DNA from 2 places in the Rhodoferax sp. RT5P35 genome. Region 2 is predicted to be linked to the other one. Evidence: predicted binding sites of a transcription regulator. Region 2 holds the regulator's gene; the other holds the start of a gene.
The links. The regulator HrcA, encoded in region 2, represses chaperone genes, less so after heat shock. The targets are predictions, from matches to a motif close to TTAGCACTCNNNNNNNNNGAGTGCTAA.
Positions count from the first base shown of each region.

Region 1: groES (co-chaperone GroES) is a predicted target of HrcA. The motif match lies at 1,571-1,597, and genes of this name have one in related genera.

Region 1 is NZ_JBWMAX010000007.1:240,989-249,065, forward strand. It holds gene groL (chaperonin GroEL) at 1-1,179, opposite strand, end outside; gene groES (co-chaperone GroES) at 1,233-1,523, opposite strand; gene AC097L_RS13485 (FAD-dependent monooxygenase) at 1,778-2,956, opposite strand; gene AC097L_RS13490 (TIGR03013 family XrtA/PEP-CTERM system glycosyltransferase) at 3,422-4,801, shown strand; gene prsK (XrtA/PEP-CTERM system histidine kinase PrsK) at 4,840-6,942, shown strand; gene prsR (PEP-CTERM-box response regulator transcription factor) at 6,939-8,077, shown strand, end outside.
Region 2 is NZ_JBWMAX010000020.1:54,236-62,312, reverse strand. It holds gene AC097L_RS22490 (hypothetical protein) at 163-471, shown strand; gene hrcA (heat-inducible transcriptional repressor HrcA) at 1,194-2,198, opposite strand; gene AC097L_RS22480 (NAD kinase) at 2,227-3,120, shown strand; gene recN (DNA repair protein RecN) at 3,142-4,797, shown strand; gene rapZ (RNase adapter RapZ) at 4,794-5,696, shown strand; gene mutY (A/G-specific adenine glycosylase) at 5,745-6,812, opposite strand; gene AC097L_RS22460 (dynamin family protein) at 6,820-8,077, opposite strand, start outside.

The sequences.
Region 1 (8,077 bases), on a different contig from region 2:
CTTCTTTTCCTTCATTTCGATCTCGGTGGTAGCGCCCACTTTGATCACGGCTACGCCGCCAGCCAGCTTGGCCACGCGCTCTTGCAGCTTTTCGCGGTCGTAGTCGCTGGAAGCTTCTTCGATTTGCACGCGAACTTGCTTGACGCGGGCTTCGATGTCGGCAGCAGCACCAGCGCCATCAATAATGGTGGTGTTTTCTTTGCCCACTTCGATGCGCTTGGCTTGGCCCAGATCGGCCAAAGTCACTTTTTCCAGGGTCAGGCCGACTTCTTCAGCGATAACCTTGCCGCCGGTCAGGATGGCGATGTCTTCCAACATGGCCTTGCGGCGGTCGCCGAAACCAGGAGCCTTCACAGCCACAACCTTCAAAATGCCACGGATGGTGTTGACCACCAGGGTCGCCAGTGCTTCGCCATCGACTTCTTCAGCGATGATCAGCAGAGGACGGCCAGACTTGGCAACTTGTTCCAGGGTAGGCAACAGTTCGCGGATGTTGCTGATCTTCTTGTCGAACAACAGCACAAACGGGTTGTCCAGCAAAGCGGCTTGCTTTTCTGGGTTGTTGATAAAGTAGGGCGACAGGTAGCCACGGTCAAACTGCATGCCTTCGACGACATCCAGCTCGGATTCCAGCGACTTGCCGTCTTCCACGGTGATCACGCCTTCTTTACCAACCTTGTCCATCGCGTCAGCAATGATCTTGCCGATGGATTCATCGGAGTTGGCGGAGATCGAACCAACTTGGGCGATTTCCTTGGAGGTGGTGGTGGCCTTGGAAGCCTTCTTCAGCTCGGCGACCAAAGCAGTCACTGCCTTGTCGATGCCGCGCTTCAGATCCATCGGGTTCATGCCGGCGGCTACGTACTTCATGCCTTCGCGGATGATGGCCTGGGCCAGCACAGTCGCGGTGGTGGTGCCGTCACCAGCCAGGTCGGAGGTCTTGGAAGCCACTTCCTTGACCATCTGCGCACCCATGTTTTGCAGCTTGTCTTTGAGTTCGATTTCCTTGGCCACGGACACACCGTCCTTGGTCACGGTAGGCGCGCCAAACGAGCGCTCCAGAACCACGTTACGGCCTTTGGGGCCCAGGGTCACCTTGACTGCGTTAGCCAAAATGTTCACGCCTTCAACCATGCGTGCGCGGGCTTCGCCGCCGAAAACTACGTCTTTTGCTGCCATGAGAATTTCTCCGGTATCAATAAATTAAAAGGGGGAGGGTATGAGGCGAGAAATTACTTCTCTACGACCGCGAACAGGTCGTCTTCCTTCATCACCAGCAGTTCGTCGCCTTCGACCTTGACGGTTTGGCCGCTGTACTTGCCGAACAAGACGCGGTCGCCAACCTTCACGGTCAGGGCGGAAATTTCACCCTTGTCGTTCTTTTTGCCGGGGCCAACAGCCAGGATCTCGCCTTGGTCTGGCTTTTCAGCAGCCGAGTCAGGGATCACGATGCCGGAAGCGGTCTTGGTTTCGCTGTCGATACGCTTGACGATCACGCGGTCGCCGAGAGGACGTAGGTTCATAGAGTCTCCTAAAAATGGAACGGTGAAAAAAGGGCGTGGGGTGGGTGCTAGCACTCAACCCCTACGAGTGCTAATGATAAGGGCAAGTTGTGACGTTTCAAGGGCAGCAGCCAGAAATGCTGTGCTGGCCGAAGCCTTTGCTTGCCGATTGGCGCACACTTTGGCATGCGGAATTTAAGAAAATAAGGCCTCTAGCGCATATTCCACCTACGCTAGTAGCTATCTATTTAGTAGTGACCAAGTTGTGAGGCGAATTAGCCACCGCCGTATAGCCATGGCAGGTCCAGCAGGCGTTCGCCGCCCAGCTGCATCGCCTGGTCCCGGCCCCAGCGCACCAGGCCCGAGGCGTGAAAGATGCGGCCATTGCGGATGGCGCGGGCTTGCACCCGTGCATTGCGTTGCCAGCGTTGGTCTGCGTAGTGGGCCAGTGCAGCCGGAATATCGGTGCCTGACTGCAGCACACTGGCCAGGTTGGCGGCATCTTCTATGGCCATGCCCGCGCCTTGGGCCAGGTAGGGGCGCATCGGGTGGGCGGCATCGCCTAGCAGCGCAACCCGGCCTTGCGCGTGCTGGTGGGGGCTGTGCATGGGCGGGCGGTCACACAGCACCCACAAGCGCCAGGAGGAGACCGCCTGCAACAGGTCTTGGAGCGGGCTGCACACGCCAGCCAAGCTGGTCTGCAGATCGGCGGCGTTGGCGCTGTGGTCCCACTGCTCCAAGCTGGTGCGCTGGGGCGGAAGCTGGCCGTGCACGATGGCCACGACGTTGAGCCAGTCGCCGCCACACACGGGGTACTGCACCACATGCAGATTCGGACCTAGCCACGCGGTGACGTGCTGGGAGCGCAGGGGGTGCGGCAGATCGGCCTGGCGCACCAGGGCGCGGTAGGCCAGATGGCCAGTAATGCGGGGCGGGCCGTCGTGCAGCAGCCATTGGCGCACGGGGCTCCACAGGCCATCGGCGCCCACCAGTGCATCGCCGTGGATATCTTCCGCAATGCTGCCGCGTACCGATACGCCAGAGGGGTTTTGGCTGAAATGCTGCAGGCCGTGGTCGAGTTGTAGCTGGGTACCAGTTTGTTGCACGGCGGTATGCAGCAACGCCAGCAGGTCGGCCCGGTGCAGCGTGGCGTAGGGGGCACCGTAGCGTTGCTGCATGGCGGCACCCAGTGCCAGGCGGCCCAATTCTCGGGCCGTCAGCGCGTCGCGCACCTGCAGATGCGATGGAAAGGCGGCCACTGCCGCCAGTGCGTTTTGCAGACCCCAGCGGTGCAGTAGCCGGGTGACGTTGGGGCCGATCTGGATACCCGCACCCACTTCGCTCAAGACCGCAGAACGCTCAAACAGGCGAACGCCCCATCCGGCCCGCGCGCACGCCAATGCCGCTGCCATGCCGCCAATACCTGCACCCGCGATAAGTAATTGTTGAACCATGGAGTGATTTTGCCGTGCCAGGAGGCCGGTGCGGCAAGCTGTGGCTGCCGCGTTGGGCACGGGATTTGCAAACAGTGTTTGCTAAACACGGCTGCCATATTGAAATATCGGTGCTAGCGCTGGTGGGGCTGTAAACCGGCATGAATGCGTGTATCAAAAGTGCTTTGTGCAGCCAGCTTCGGGCCTCAAACCTGCCTCAAAAAAAGCCCATAATGCAACAGCAAAATTTATCCTGCCGAGCAGTGGGCCAGGGCACCCTAAAAATCTTGCCAAGTATGCTGCGTGTTTAAACCATCTTCCATTCGACATACCAATATTCGATGCATTTTCTTAAAAATCTAGATGCCAAACTGGGGTTGCAAGAGCCATTGAAAGTAAACCGATCTACGGGCCAAGGCTGTAGTTTTGGTATACCGGGGCTTATGGGCTGTGCCGCAGGGTTATCGCTGCAGATAGGTGGCGGGCATGATCAAAATATTTAGCCATTACTTGCACCGCCGCACGCTGCAGCAGGTTTTTTTCGATCTTGGGCTGGTCATCTTGGCCGTTTTGGCCGTGGTCATTTGGAAGGGTGAAGAATTCACCTCGATGGTGTCTTTGTTGGGGCATGCCGGTCTGCTGTCGCTGGGCATGTTGGTTATCAACTCTGCCTTGGGTTTTTACCAGCGCATCCATAACCGTTCGCTGAACCAGTCGCGCGCACGCGCAGCGTTATCTCTGGTATTGGCATTGCCGCTGACTTACGGTGTGTTTTCACTGTTTCCCCAAAGCTCAACCAGCAGGGAAACTTTGTCCATGGCGGCGATGGCGGGTTTTGTTGTGGTTATCTTGCACCGGGTGTACGTGGTCCACTCGATGCCGCAATCCATGATGCGCCACCGCGTGCTGGTATTCGGCACCGGGCCTCGGGCAGCTCTGGTGGGAAAAACACTCAAAAACGAAGACCCCCATGTAGATGTAGTGGGTTACTACGCCAGCCCGAACGAGGCCGAATCCGACGTGTCGGCCTGGGGGATTTTGTCCAAGCACAAGTCTTTGACCGATACGGCCCTTGAGTTGGAAGTGGATGAGATCGTTGTCGCACTGGTGGAGCGGCGGGGGGGCAGCATGCCCTTGCGTGAGTTGTTGGATTGCAAGCTACACGGTGTGCGGGTGGTAGATGTGGCCACGCATTTTGAAAAAACCAAGGGCCAGATTCGCCTGGATTCGGTAAATGCCGGGTGGTTGATTTTTGGGGATGGTTTTAGCCAGGGAGGCGTGCGAACAGCGGTGAAGCGTTTGTTTGATATTTTCAGCGCAGTAGTGCTGATTTTGTTAACCCTGCCGATCATGCTTGTCACCATGCTATTGGTGGTGCTGGAGAGCCCGGGGCCGGTTTTTTACCGCCAAGAGCGGGTGGGTTTTAACGGCCGACTGTTCAATGTGGTGAAGTTTCGCAGCATGCGTGCCGACGCTGAAAAAGACGGAACCCCACGCTGGGCCGCCGCCCAGGATGACCGTATTACCAAGGTGGGCAAGTTCATTCGAAAAGTCCGCATTGACGAATTGCCACAGTTGTTTTGTGTCCTCAACGGGGATATGAGCATGGTGGGGCCACGGCCGGAGCGGCCTTTTTTTGTGGACCAGTTGACACGCCAAATTCCGTATTACGCGGTGCGGCAAAGTGTGAAGCCTGGGGTTACGGGCTGGGCGCAAGTGCGCTACCACTACGGTGCCACGCTGGAAGATTCGGCCGAAAAGCTCCAATACGACTTGTATTACGTCAAAAACCATTCGCTGTTTTTAGACATTATTATTTTGTTTGAAACCGTAGGCGTGGTTCTGATGGCCAAGGGCGCGCGCTGAAGGTCGCCTCGCGGTTGTTGCCGCTCGCTGTGTAACCCATGGATAAAGAAATTTTGACTTTGACCGCCATGGGCTACGCCCTGGTCGGCTTGGTGTATTCCGGGTTTGCGCTGCGTTTGTTGGCGACGGGATACATCCGTGCCCCCAGAAACAAAGCCGCCGTTTATTTGTTCAGCGCAGTCGTGTTCACTGCGTTGTGGGGCGGGAGCGAATTGTTTTCTGCGCATGCTTGGTGGCGTTTATTGGGCAACTTGGCGGATGTGCTGCGTTACGGCTGCTGGTTCGGATTCATGTTGTCACTTTGCAGATCCAGCCGTAACGGACGGCTACCACCCGGCATGGCATGGTTGCCCGCGATGGCGGCAGCGTTGGTCGCCTTCGGTATTGTGGCGCAATGTTTGGTGGCATTTGGCACTTCGGACTTGGAGGTCCAGGCATCTTTGGTGCTGATGGGGGCTATGGCCTTACCGGTGCTGGCCTTGGTTTTGTTAGAGCAAATCTACCGTAATGTCACGGAGGACTCCCGTTGGAACGTCAAGCCTTTGAGTTTGGGCTTGGCAGGACTTTTTTTGTTCGATCTGTATTTGTATTCGCAAGCTGTTTTGTTCAAACGGTTGGATGTGGATGCATTGAGCATCCGTGGCGCCGTGCATGCCTTGATGGTGTTTTTGTTATTGCTGTCTACCACGCGCCGAAACGACTGGATTGCAAGTATCCGGGTATCCCAAAAAGCGGCATTCCATTCCGCGACACTATTTGTTGCCGGTGCGTATTTGATTTTCATGTCTGCCGTGGGTTACTACGTTCGGTACTTTGGTGGGGAATGGGGACGGGCTTTGCAAGTGGGGGTCGTGTTTTCTGCCCTTATCGCCCTCTTGGTACTGGCTATGTCAGGGGCATTCAGGGCCAAGCTGCGGGTGTTGGTCGGCAAACACTTCTTCCGTTACCGCTACGATTACCGTGAAGAGTGGCTGAAATTCACCCAGACGTTGTCTGGTCACAATGCCCCGCAAGATATGGGTCAACAGGTTGTGCGGGCATTGGCCGATATGCTGGACAGCCCGGGTGGCGGTTTATGGATGAAAAGCACAGGTGAAGCAGTGTTTCGCCAAACTGCCCACTGGAACTTGGTGGCCACATCCGCCAAAGAGGATGCCGAATCTCCGCTATGCCGTTTTTTGGCAAGCAGTGGTTGGGTGATTAATCTGGAGGAGTTCCGATCGTTCTCTAAACGTTATGGGACTCTCACATTGCCCGAGTGGCTGCTAGAGGTCACGCAAGCCTGGTTAATCGTGCCTTTGACTGCGGGTGGTGAATTGATCGGTTTTGTGGTCTTGGCGCGTGCCCGCACCACTATTGAGGTGAATTGGGAGGTGAACGATTTGCTGAAAACTGCCGGTCGCCAAGCTGCCAGCTATCTAGCGCAGATGCGGGCCACTGAGGCCTTGTTAGAGGTGCGTAAGTTTGATGCATTCAACCGGATGTCCGCCTTTGTGGTGCATGACCTTAAAAACATCGTTACCCAGTTGTCGTTGATGCTTAAGAATGCCAAGCGCTTGCATGCCAACCCTGAGTTTCAACAAGACATGCTGATCACGGTGGAGAATTCTTTAGACAGAATGCGCCAACTGATGCTTCAACTGCGCGAGGGGGCGACGCCACCTGGCACGGCGGTGGGGGTAGACCTGGGGGCCATCGTGCAACGCATCTCTGTGGTGGCTTCTAAGCGGGCCAGGCACCTGGATGTGTCTCTTGTAGATAAGGTGGTTACCCGTGGCCATGAAGATCGTCTGGAGCGGATCATCGGGCATATTGTGCAAAATGCTTTTGATGCGACAGAACCTTCCGGGCGGGTTTGGGTCACCCTGGACCGCTTTAACAGCCAGGCCCGAGTAGAGATCGGCGACACGGGGCATGGCATGTCGGAGGAGTTTGTCCAAGAGCGCCTTTTCAAGCCATTTCAGACCACAAAGCAAGCGGGCATGGGTATCGGTGCTTATGAGAGTTTTCAATACGTGCAGGAATTAGGGGGCAAAATTTTGGTACATAGTGAGTTGAATAAAGGAACGTTGGTGACGCTTTTATTGCCTTTGTTCGAAGTCCACCAAGGCTCTGATTTACACGCATTGGGGGCTTCATGAGTACCGATGCCGCACGTTCACTGCTGATTGTGGAAGATGATTTGGCTCTGCAAAAGCAAATCAAATGGTCGGTAGATAAATTTGACTCGGTGACTGCGAATGACCGGGACACTGCCATGGTGCAATTGCGCAGGCACAGTCCAGCTGTCGTTACGATGGATTTGGGTCTGCCCCCCGATGCCGATGGTGTTACCGAAGGCTTTCGGTTGCTGGAGCAAATTCTGACGGTAGAGCCAGATACCAAGGTGATTGTTTTGACCGGGCAAAACGACCAAGCCAATGCATTGCGCGCGGTGGCACTGGGAGCCTATGATTTTTTTGCAAAACCGTTTGAACCGGAGCTGCTCAATCTGACGATTGAACGCGCCTTCAGGATGTTTGAGCTGCAAAAAGAAAACCGGCGCTTGCAGTCCATGCACCAGCCTGATGCATTGACCGGTTTGATTACGCGCGACCCCGAAATGCTCCGTGTGTGCCGAACCATTGAAAAGGTAGCCAACACCACCGCAACTGTCATGCTGCTGGGTGAGAGTGGTACAGGCAAAGAAGTTTTAGCCCGTGGTTTACACCAGGCTTCTTCCCGTAAAAATGAGAAATTTGTTGCCATCAATTGCGCTGCAATACCTGAAAATTTGCTCGAAAGCGAATTGTTTGGCTATGAAAAAGGCGCATTTACCGGCGCAGCTAAAACCACCTTGGGGAAAATTGAACTCGCCCATGGCGGCACGCTGATGCTGGATGAAATTGGGGACTTGCCTTTTTCTTTACAGGCCAAGCTACTGCGGTTTATCCAGGAGCGCACCATTGAGCGGGTTGGCGGTCGCCAAGAAATACCGGTAGATGTCAGGATTGTGTGTGCCACGCACCAGGATTTGAAGGCCCTGAGCAAAGAGAGCCGTTTTCGGGAAGATCTTTACTATCGCCTGGCTGAAATCGTTATCAATATCCCACCACTGCGTGCCCGCAACGGCGATGCTGCATTATTGGCATTTGCCTTCGTTCGCCGCTTTGCCCGAGATCAAAATAGAGGCTCTTTAAATCTCAGCGAAGAAAGCGTCCGCTTGATTGAGCAACACAATTGGCCAGGTAATATTAGAGAGTTGGAAAACTGCATCAAGCGTGCAGTAATCATGTC
Region 2 (8,077 bases):
ACCTATCTGTGTGGACGAATTCATCAGACCAGGACAGACCGTTACATTGTTAAATCAAGCATGCTGATTGACGCCTAGTAGCTACGAAGCTTCTGGGCAGCCAATTAGCGGTAAGCTTGTCAGGTGAGTCACTTCGCAATCTAACGGTGTAACGGTGAAGGTATGTACAGCAAAACCCAGCGCAACCTGATGATCGGATACATGATCTTCGTGATCGTGATGGTTCTGGTAAGACACGGTGGCTTTGAGAGACAAACATCTACCCCGCTCGATTTGATACTTGGCGCACCGATACCTTTTGGCTTCGGCGTGTTCGCAATTCAAAACGGCTGGGTAAGTACTCGCTACTCATCGCCAATAGATCGCGACGAGGCCCGTGTGAGCTTCTGGTTCTATGTGGCCTGTGCTCTTCTGCTCGGAGCAGGTATGTTTTTATGGGGTATCCGCGACGCCATTCAATCGCCGCACTGACTCCGCGTTTTGTTGCTTGAGACGTCCGATGGTCGGTCGATGTTGACAGATACACATGTAGAAAATGGTGGGCCGTGTTGGACTTGAACCAACGACCAAAGGATTCAGGTTTGTATAGGTTTCCCTATTCCCTGGACTATCTCATCACCCGCATCACGACCTAGGTCGCATGTAAGGGTGCCGGGCGCTCGTGGGGTGCTTATCGGATTGGCTCCTCACACCCTAGTCTCTGCACCTTCTCGCTTACCAGTCTTACGACTTGCCTTCAGCGAGCTTGGCTCAGGATTGCCGGGCCTTTTTTGACGAGGCTGACGGTTTCCCTGAGTTCACCCGGTTTTCCACTGGCGCTCTCACACCAGGGTCACCTATTCGATGAGTCCTCTGCTCTAACCAACTGAGCTAACGGCCCACTTTCTACACAACAAAACTTCAACGGTAGCCGGACCTGAGTCCGTGACGCCGCTATCAAAGCAGATGCCGGTTGCAATGAGGTTGCAGAACTCCCTCTATATGGGAAATCAACAACGCTTCGCACCCGCTCTACTTCCTATCAATTTTTGCATAAGTTCTTTTAGATCAATACCTTGCGCTTGATGTTGTCAGCGACGGCGAAAAATGGCATCTAAGTTTATTTCGCGACACCCATTGATTATGAGTCCTCTGCTCTAACCAACTGAGCTAATGCCCCACACAACTCGACATTTTACTGCGGGTAAAAGCTACTACTTCTGGTGGCTTAGCGCGTTGCTGACCAGCTTGGAGGTAATGTCCACGATCTGGATCATGCGGTCGTAGGCCATGCGGGTGGGGCCGATCACGCCCAGGGTGCCGACGATCTGACCGTCTACCTCGTAGGGGGCGCTGACGATGGACAGTTCTTCGAACGGCACGACCTGGCTTTCGCCGCCAATGTAGATGCGTACGCCTTCGGCCTGGCTGGAGATGTCCAAGAGCCGCATGATCTGGGTTTTTTGCTCGAACAGGTCAAAGGCGCGGCGCAGGTGGCCCATGTCGCTGGAGAAGTCGCTCACGGCCAGCAGATTGCGTTCGCCGGAAATGACCACCTCGTCCTGCTCGCGGGTGAGTGCGTCGGAGCTGGCGTTGACGGCGGCCTGCATCAGGCTGGCGATTTCGCCGCGCAGGGTTTCGACTTCGTTCTTCAGGCGTTCGCGCACCTGCTCGATGGACAGGCCGGCGTAGTGGCCGTTGAGGTAGTTGGCGGCTTCCACCAACTGCGAAGAGGTGTAGTCGACTTCGGTGAAGATCACGCGGTTTTGCACATCGCCTTCGGGCGAGACGATGATAACCAAAAAGCGCTTGTCCGACAGGCGTAAAAATTCAATATGCCGAAACACCGAGGTGCGCCGCGGTGCCATCACCACGCCCACAAACTGCGACAAGCTAGACAGCAGATTGGCCGCGTTAACGATGACCTTTTGCGGCTGCTCGGCGACCAGCTTGGGATGCGCCAGCGGGCCGGGCTGCGCGGTGAGCATGGTGTCCACAAACAACCGGTAGCCGCGCGCCGTGGGGATGCGCCCCGACGAGGTGTGCGGGCTGACGATCAGGCCCAGTTCTTCCAGGTCGGACATCACGTTGCGGATGGTGGCGGGCGACAGGTCCAGCCCCGAGGCTTTGGAGAGCGTGCGCGAGCCTATGGGCTGGCCATCGGCGATATAGCGCTCGACCAGCGCTTTCATTAACAACTTGGCACGTTCATCGAGCATGGCTATATTTTAGTGATGTAATTTGTGCATGAAATCACAATTCCGTCACGTTGCGCTCTTCGGCAAATACGCCGCGCCGGGCACTTACGCAGCCAACGCCTCGTCGCGCCAGATACTGGAAGAGATTGCACAGTTTTTAACCAGCCAGGGCTGCGAGGTGGTGGTGGATGCGGAAACCGTGGCCAACACCGGCCTGACCGGCTACCCGGCGCTGGATATCGCGGCCATTGGCCAGCGCTGCGACCTGGGGCTGGTGGTGGGTGGCGACGGCACCATGCTGGGCATTGGCCGCCAACTGGCCCGCTACGGGGTGGCGCTGATGGGCATCAACCAGGGACGGCTGGGGTTTATTACCGACATTCCGATCGAGTCCTACGCATCCACCCTGCTGCCGATGCTGCATGGCACCTTCGAGGAAGACCACCGCAGCCTGATGCACGCCCGCGTGATGCGCGCCGGTGTGTGCGTGTTTGACGCGCTGGCGCTGAACGACGTGGTGGTGAACCGCGGCGCCACCTCGGGCATGCTGGAGCTGCGCGTGGAGGTGGATGGCCGCCTGGTGGCGAACCAGCGGGCAGACGGCCTGATCATCGCCACGCCCACCGGCTCCACCGCCTATTCGCTCTCGGCGGGCGGGCCGCTAATGCACCCGTCCATCCCCGGCTGGGTGATGGTGCCGATTGCCCCACACACATTGACAAATAGGCCGATTGTGCTTGCAGATGCTGCAGAAGTAGCTATTGAATTAGTAGCAGGGCGCGATGCCAGCGCCAACTTCGACATGCAGTCGCTGGCCTCGCTGCAGCACGGCGACCGCATCGTCGTGCGCCGCTCCGAGCACCGAGCTCGCTTTTTGCACCCCCAGGGCTGGAGCTACTTTGACACCTTGCGCCGCAAACTCCACTGGAATGAAGGCTCTTAAAGTTATGACGACGGTGAACATATGGCTTTGAAACGCATCACCCTGCGCGACTTTGTGATCGTGCGCGAGCTGGATCTGGAGCTGGACACCGGCTTCAGCGTGCTCACCGGCGAAACCGGCGCGGGCAAATCCATCCTGATCGACGCGCTGCAACTGGCCCTGGGCAGCCGCGCCGATGCGGGCACGGTGCGCGAAGGCGCGGCCCGGGCCGACATCAGCGCAGAATTCGACAGCCTGCCCGCCATCAGCCGCTGGCTGGACACGGCCGGGTTTGACCAGGCCGACAGCCTGCTGCTGCGCCGTACTGTCGACGCGCAAGGCAAAAGCCGCTCCTGGATCAACGGCAGCCCCGCCACCGCCACCCAGTTGCGCGAGATCGGCGACCAACTGCTCGACATCCACGGCCAGCACGCCTGGCAAAGCCTGACCCGCCCCGACACCGTGCGCAGCCTGCTGGATGCCTACGCAGGCAGCAGCACCCGCGCACTAGAGGCGTTGTGGACCCAGTGGCGCAGTGCCCAGAAAGCCCTGGCCGATGCCCAGGCCGCGTGCGACTCGCTGCAGCAAGAGCAGGAGCGCCTGGCCTGGCAGATTGGTGAAGTGGGCAAGCTCAACCCCGGTGCCGACGAGTGGAGCGAGCTCAACGCCGAGCACACCCGCCTATCCCATACCCAAGCCCTGCTGGATGCAGTGCAAACCGCCATCGACGCGCTGGAAGGAGACGATGCCGGTGAAGATTCGGGCGCCTTGGCCGGCTTGTCCCGCGCCCACACTGCGCTACACAATCAAGAGCACATAGCGCCCGAATATGCTGCGCTTGCCGAGGTTTTGGCATCCAGCCTGGCGCAGGCCGAAGATGCCGCCCATTCGCTGCACGCCACCCTGCGCAAAACCGAGCAGGACCCGGCCCGGCTGGACGCGCTGGACGACCGCCTGTCCCAATGGGTGTCGCTGGCCCGGCGCTACAAACGCACTCCCGCCGAGCTGCCCGCACTGCTGGCCACGTGGAAAACCGAGCTGGCCCGGCTGGACGCTGCCGCCGACAGCCAGGCCCTGGAGGCCGCCGAGCGCAAGGCCCAGGCCGCCTACCGCGCCGAGGCCACGGCGCTGGGCAAAGCCCGCGCCCTGGCTGCCCCCCGCCTGGCCAAGGCCATCACCCTGGCCATGCAGGGCCTGGGCATGCAGGGTGGCCAGTTCCAAGTGGTGCTGCAAAAGATAGAGCCCAGCGCCAGCGGGCTGGAAGAAGTGCAGTTTCTGGTGGCCGGGCACGCAGGCAGCACACCGCGCGCGGTGGGCAAGGTGGCCTCTGGCGGCGAGCTGTCACGCATCGCGCTGGCCATTGCGGTCACTACCAGCGAGCTGGGCACGGCGCAAACCCTGATTTTTGACGAGGTAGATTCCGGCGTGGGCGGTGCCGTGGCCGAAACCGTGGGCCGCCTGATGAAGCAGCTGGGCCGCGACCGCCAGGTACTGGCCGTCACCCACCTGCCCCAGGTCGCCGCCTGTGCCGACCACCACCTGGTGGTGGCCAAGCAGCGCGACGGCAAAAGCACAGTCAGCAGCGTGGCCTTGGTACTGGGCGAACAACGCGTGGCCGAAGTTGCGCGCATGCTCGGAGGCGAAAAACTATCCAGCACTACGCTGGCCCATGCCAAGGAGATGCTAGGCGAGCCATGAAACTTGAAATTGTTTTGATCACAGGGATGTCCGGCTCGGGCAAGTCGGTCGCCCTGCACGCACTGGAAGACGCGGGCTATTACTGCGTAGACAACCTGCCGCCCGAACTGCTGCTGAGCTTCGTGAAGCTGGAGCAGACCCAGGGCGCGAAAAAGGTGGCCATCGCCATGGATGTGCGCAGCGCCACTGCCCTGCCCCTGGTGCCTCAGCACCTGGAGACGCTGCGCAAGCAGGGGGTGCACATCAAATCGCTGTTTCTGGACTCGGCCACCGACACGCTGGTTCGCCGCTACTCCGAAACGCGCCGCAAGCACCCGCTTTCGCGCTCCGAGCGCATCGACCAGCAACACGCCCTGGTTGAAGCCATAGAGTTGGAGCGCGAGCTGCTGGCCGACCTGCGCGAAAAAGCCCACGTGATCGACACCAGCTTCATCCGCGCCTCGCAGCTACAGGGCTACATCAAGTCGCTGATCGCCGCACCCGAGGCGCAGCTGACGCTGGTGTTTGAGTCCTTCGCCTTCAAGCGCGGCATTCCGGTGGATGCCGACTTTGTGTTCGACGTGCGCATGCTGCCCAACCCGCACTACGAACCCGACCTGCGCGCCCTGACCGGGCGGGACGACGCGGTGGCGGCGTTTTTGCGCCAAAGCCCCGACGTGGCGCAGATGTTCAACCACATTGACAAGTTTTTGACCCACTGGCTGGAGCCCCTGGCGCGCGACCACCGCAGCTACGTGACGGTGGGCATTGGCTGCACCGGCGGGCAGCACCGCTCGGTGTATCTGGTGGAGCAACTGGCAGCGGCTTTCGGCAAGCGCTGGGTCACACTGAAGCGGCACCGCGAACTGGATGCGCGGGGCGACCTCCCGCCTCTATCAGGTGGCGCCACCGTTTTTTAAGCCTTTTAGGCCTCTAGCGTAGTCAATACCTACGCCATTAGCTATAAATTAAGTAGCAGACAAGAGTTTACGGATGGGTGCGGGCAAACCCATGTCAACCCAGCGCTGGGCCTCAACCCAGTCACCGTGCAGGCCGGGGCGCGCATCCTGCGGCCACTGGATTTGCACCGGGTGCAGGTACAAATCCTTGTGCGTCAGCACGTGCAGAAACACGGGCAAGTCATCCAACACCGCAGCCCCCACCGACGCAGCCAGGGCCTCACGGCTGTCGAACACCGGCAGACAGTACAACCCCGCCCACACGCCCGCATCGGGCCGCCGCTGCAGCCACACACGCCCGGCGGCATCTTGCGCCCACAGCAGCCACCAGGATTCGGTGCTGCGCTTGAGCTTGCGGGTTTTGACGGGGTATTTTTCTGGCGCGCCCTCGCGCTGGGCCTTGCACACCGGCTGTACCGGGCACAGCAGGCAGGTAGGCTGGCGCGGTGCGCACACCGTAGCCCCCAGGTCCATCAGGCCCTGGGTGTAGCGCGGCATGGTGTCCAGCCCGGCCTGGGCGGGCAGCAAAGCGGTGGCCTGGTCCCACAGCGCGCGTTCATTGGCGGCCACGGCCAAGTCGGCCCCAAAACCCAGCACCCGGGTCAGCACGCGCTTGACGTTGGCATCCAGAATGGCAGCCCTTTCGCCGTAGCAAAACGAGGCAATGGCGGCGGCAGTGGAGCGGCCGACGCCCGGCAGAGTTTGCAGCAACTCGGCGGTAGGCGGAAAACGCCCGCCGTGCACCGCCACCACCTGTTGGGCGCAGCGGTACAGGTTGCGGGCGCGGCTGTAGTAGCCCAGACCGCTCCACAAGCCCAGCACGTCGTCCAGGCTGGCAGCGGCCAGGCTTTGCACGTCGGGAAAGCGGGCCAAAAAGCGCGGAAAGTATTCCAGTACCGAGCTGACCTGGGTCTGCTGCAGCATGATTTCCGATAGCCACACGCGGTACGGGTCCTGGGTGTTTTGCCAGGGCAGGCTATTGCGGCCATGGGTCTTTTGCCACTGGATCACCTGGGAGGCGAAGGCCGTGGCTACCGCCTGGGGGGCTGCGTACGCCGCCTCTAAAACTGCCGTCATACCAAATTCATTCCAAAGGGGGCCGGGGTCCGGCGGTGGTCAAAAAATACGAGGTCAGCAGCTGCAAACGGGTTTCGAACTGGCCCAGCACGGCCTCCTGGCCTTCGATCTCGGCCACCTGCGCGTCCAGGCCGCCCGCAGCAGTTTGCATGCGGTCAGTGCCCTCGATGCGCCGGGTGAAGCTTTTGCGGCGCTCTTTGAGCTGGTCTTCCAGCTGGGCGGTGGCGGATTTGCTCCACAGCTCCACATCGTCAAAGGCCGACTGGTTGACCCCGCGCAGCCGCGAGCGCAGCGCCCGCACCAAACGCTCGGCAAACTCGGGTTGGGCCAGCTTCAGGGCGTTGCGCAGGCTCAGGTACTGCACATGGCTGGCCTCGATCTCGGCCAGTTCGGCCTGGTGGCCCTGCACGTCGGGCGTGCCAGCCAGCAGCAGCGAGAAGCCGAATTCGGCATTCAGCTGGTCAAACGTGGCGGCCAGCATGCTGTGGATTTCCATGCTGTGCGTCTGGGCCTTGGCCAGGTTGTCATTCAACCGGGCGAAGGTGTCGGCGTAGACACCTTTGATGCCGCGCTTCCAGCCGGGTTTTTGCAGTGCCTCGGCCAGCACCGCCATTTCGGCTTTCAGGGTGCGGCTGCCAAGCAAGGTGTACACCTCGCCCAGCAGCTTAAGCTGGATGGCGCGCACGGCGTGTATCTTGGCGTTGCCCATGTCGAACTCGTGCTTTTCCTGCTCGATGCGCTGGCGCATGTTCTTCACCACAGTCAAATTCTTGCCGCCCAGGCCCTGCAGCTCCATTTTTTGCTCGGCCAGGTCGCGGCGACGCACATGCAGCACACGGCCGGTCTCGGTGCGCAGGTCGGTGATGCCACGGGCCACGGCCGAGCGCAGAATTTCTTGCCGCTGGCCCAGAATGCCCTGGCCCAGCGCCACCTCTAGCTCTGGCAGGCCGCTGGCTTCTAGCAGCGGCGCATCGCCGGTAATCTTGGCCACCAGGCCTTTTTGCGCCGACACTGCCAGCACCTGCTGCGCTGGCACGCCCAGCAGCGCTGCAGAAGCGACCCGCTGGCGATCGACTTGCGCCTGCACCTGCGCGGGCGTGCTGAGCGCATCCCACAGGGTATCGACCTTATTGAGCACAACCAGGCGCGCAGCCATGTCGTCGGCAGTGGCACTGAGGTGGTCGCGCCAGACGGCCAGATCGGACTTGGTGACCCCGGTGTCGGCCCCCAGTATGAAGACAACGGCATGGGCCTGGGGGATCAGG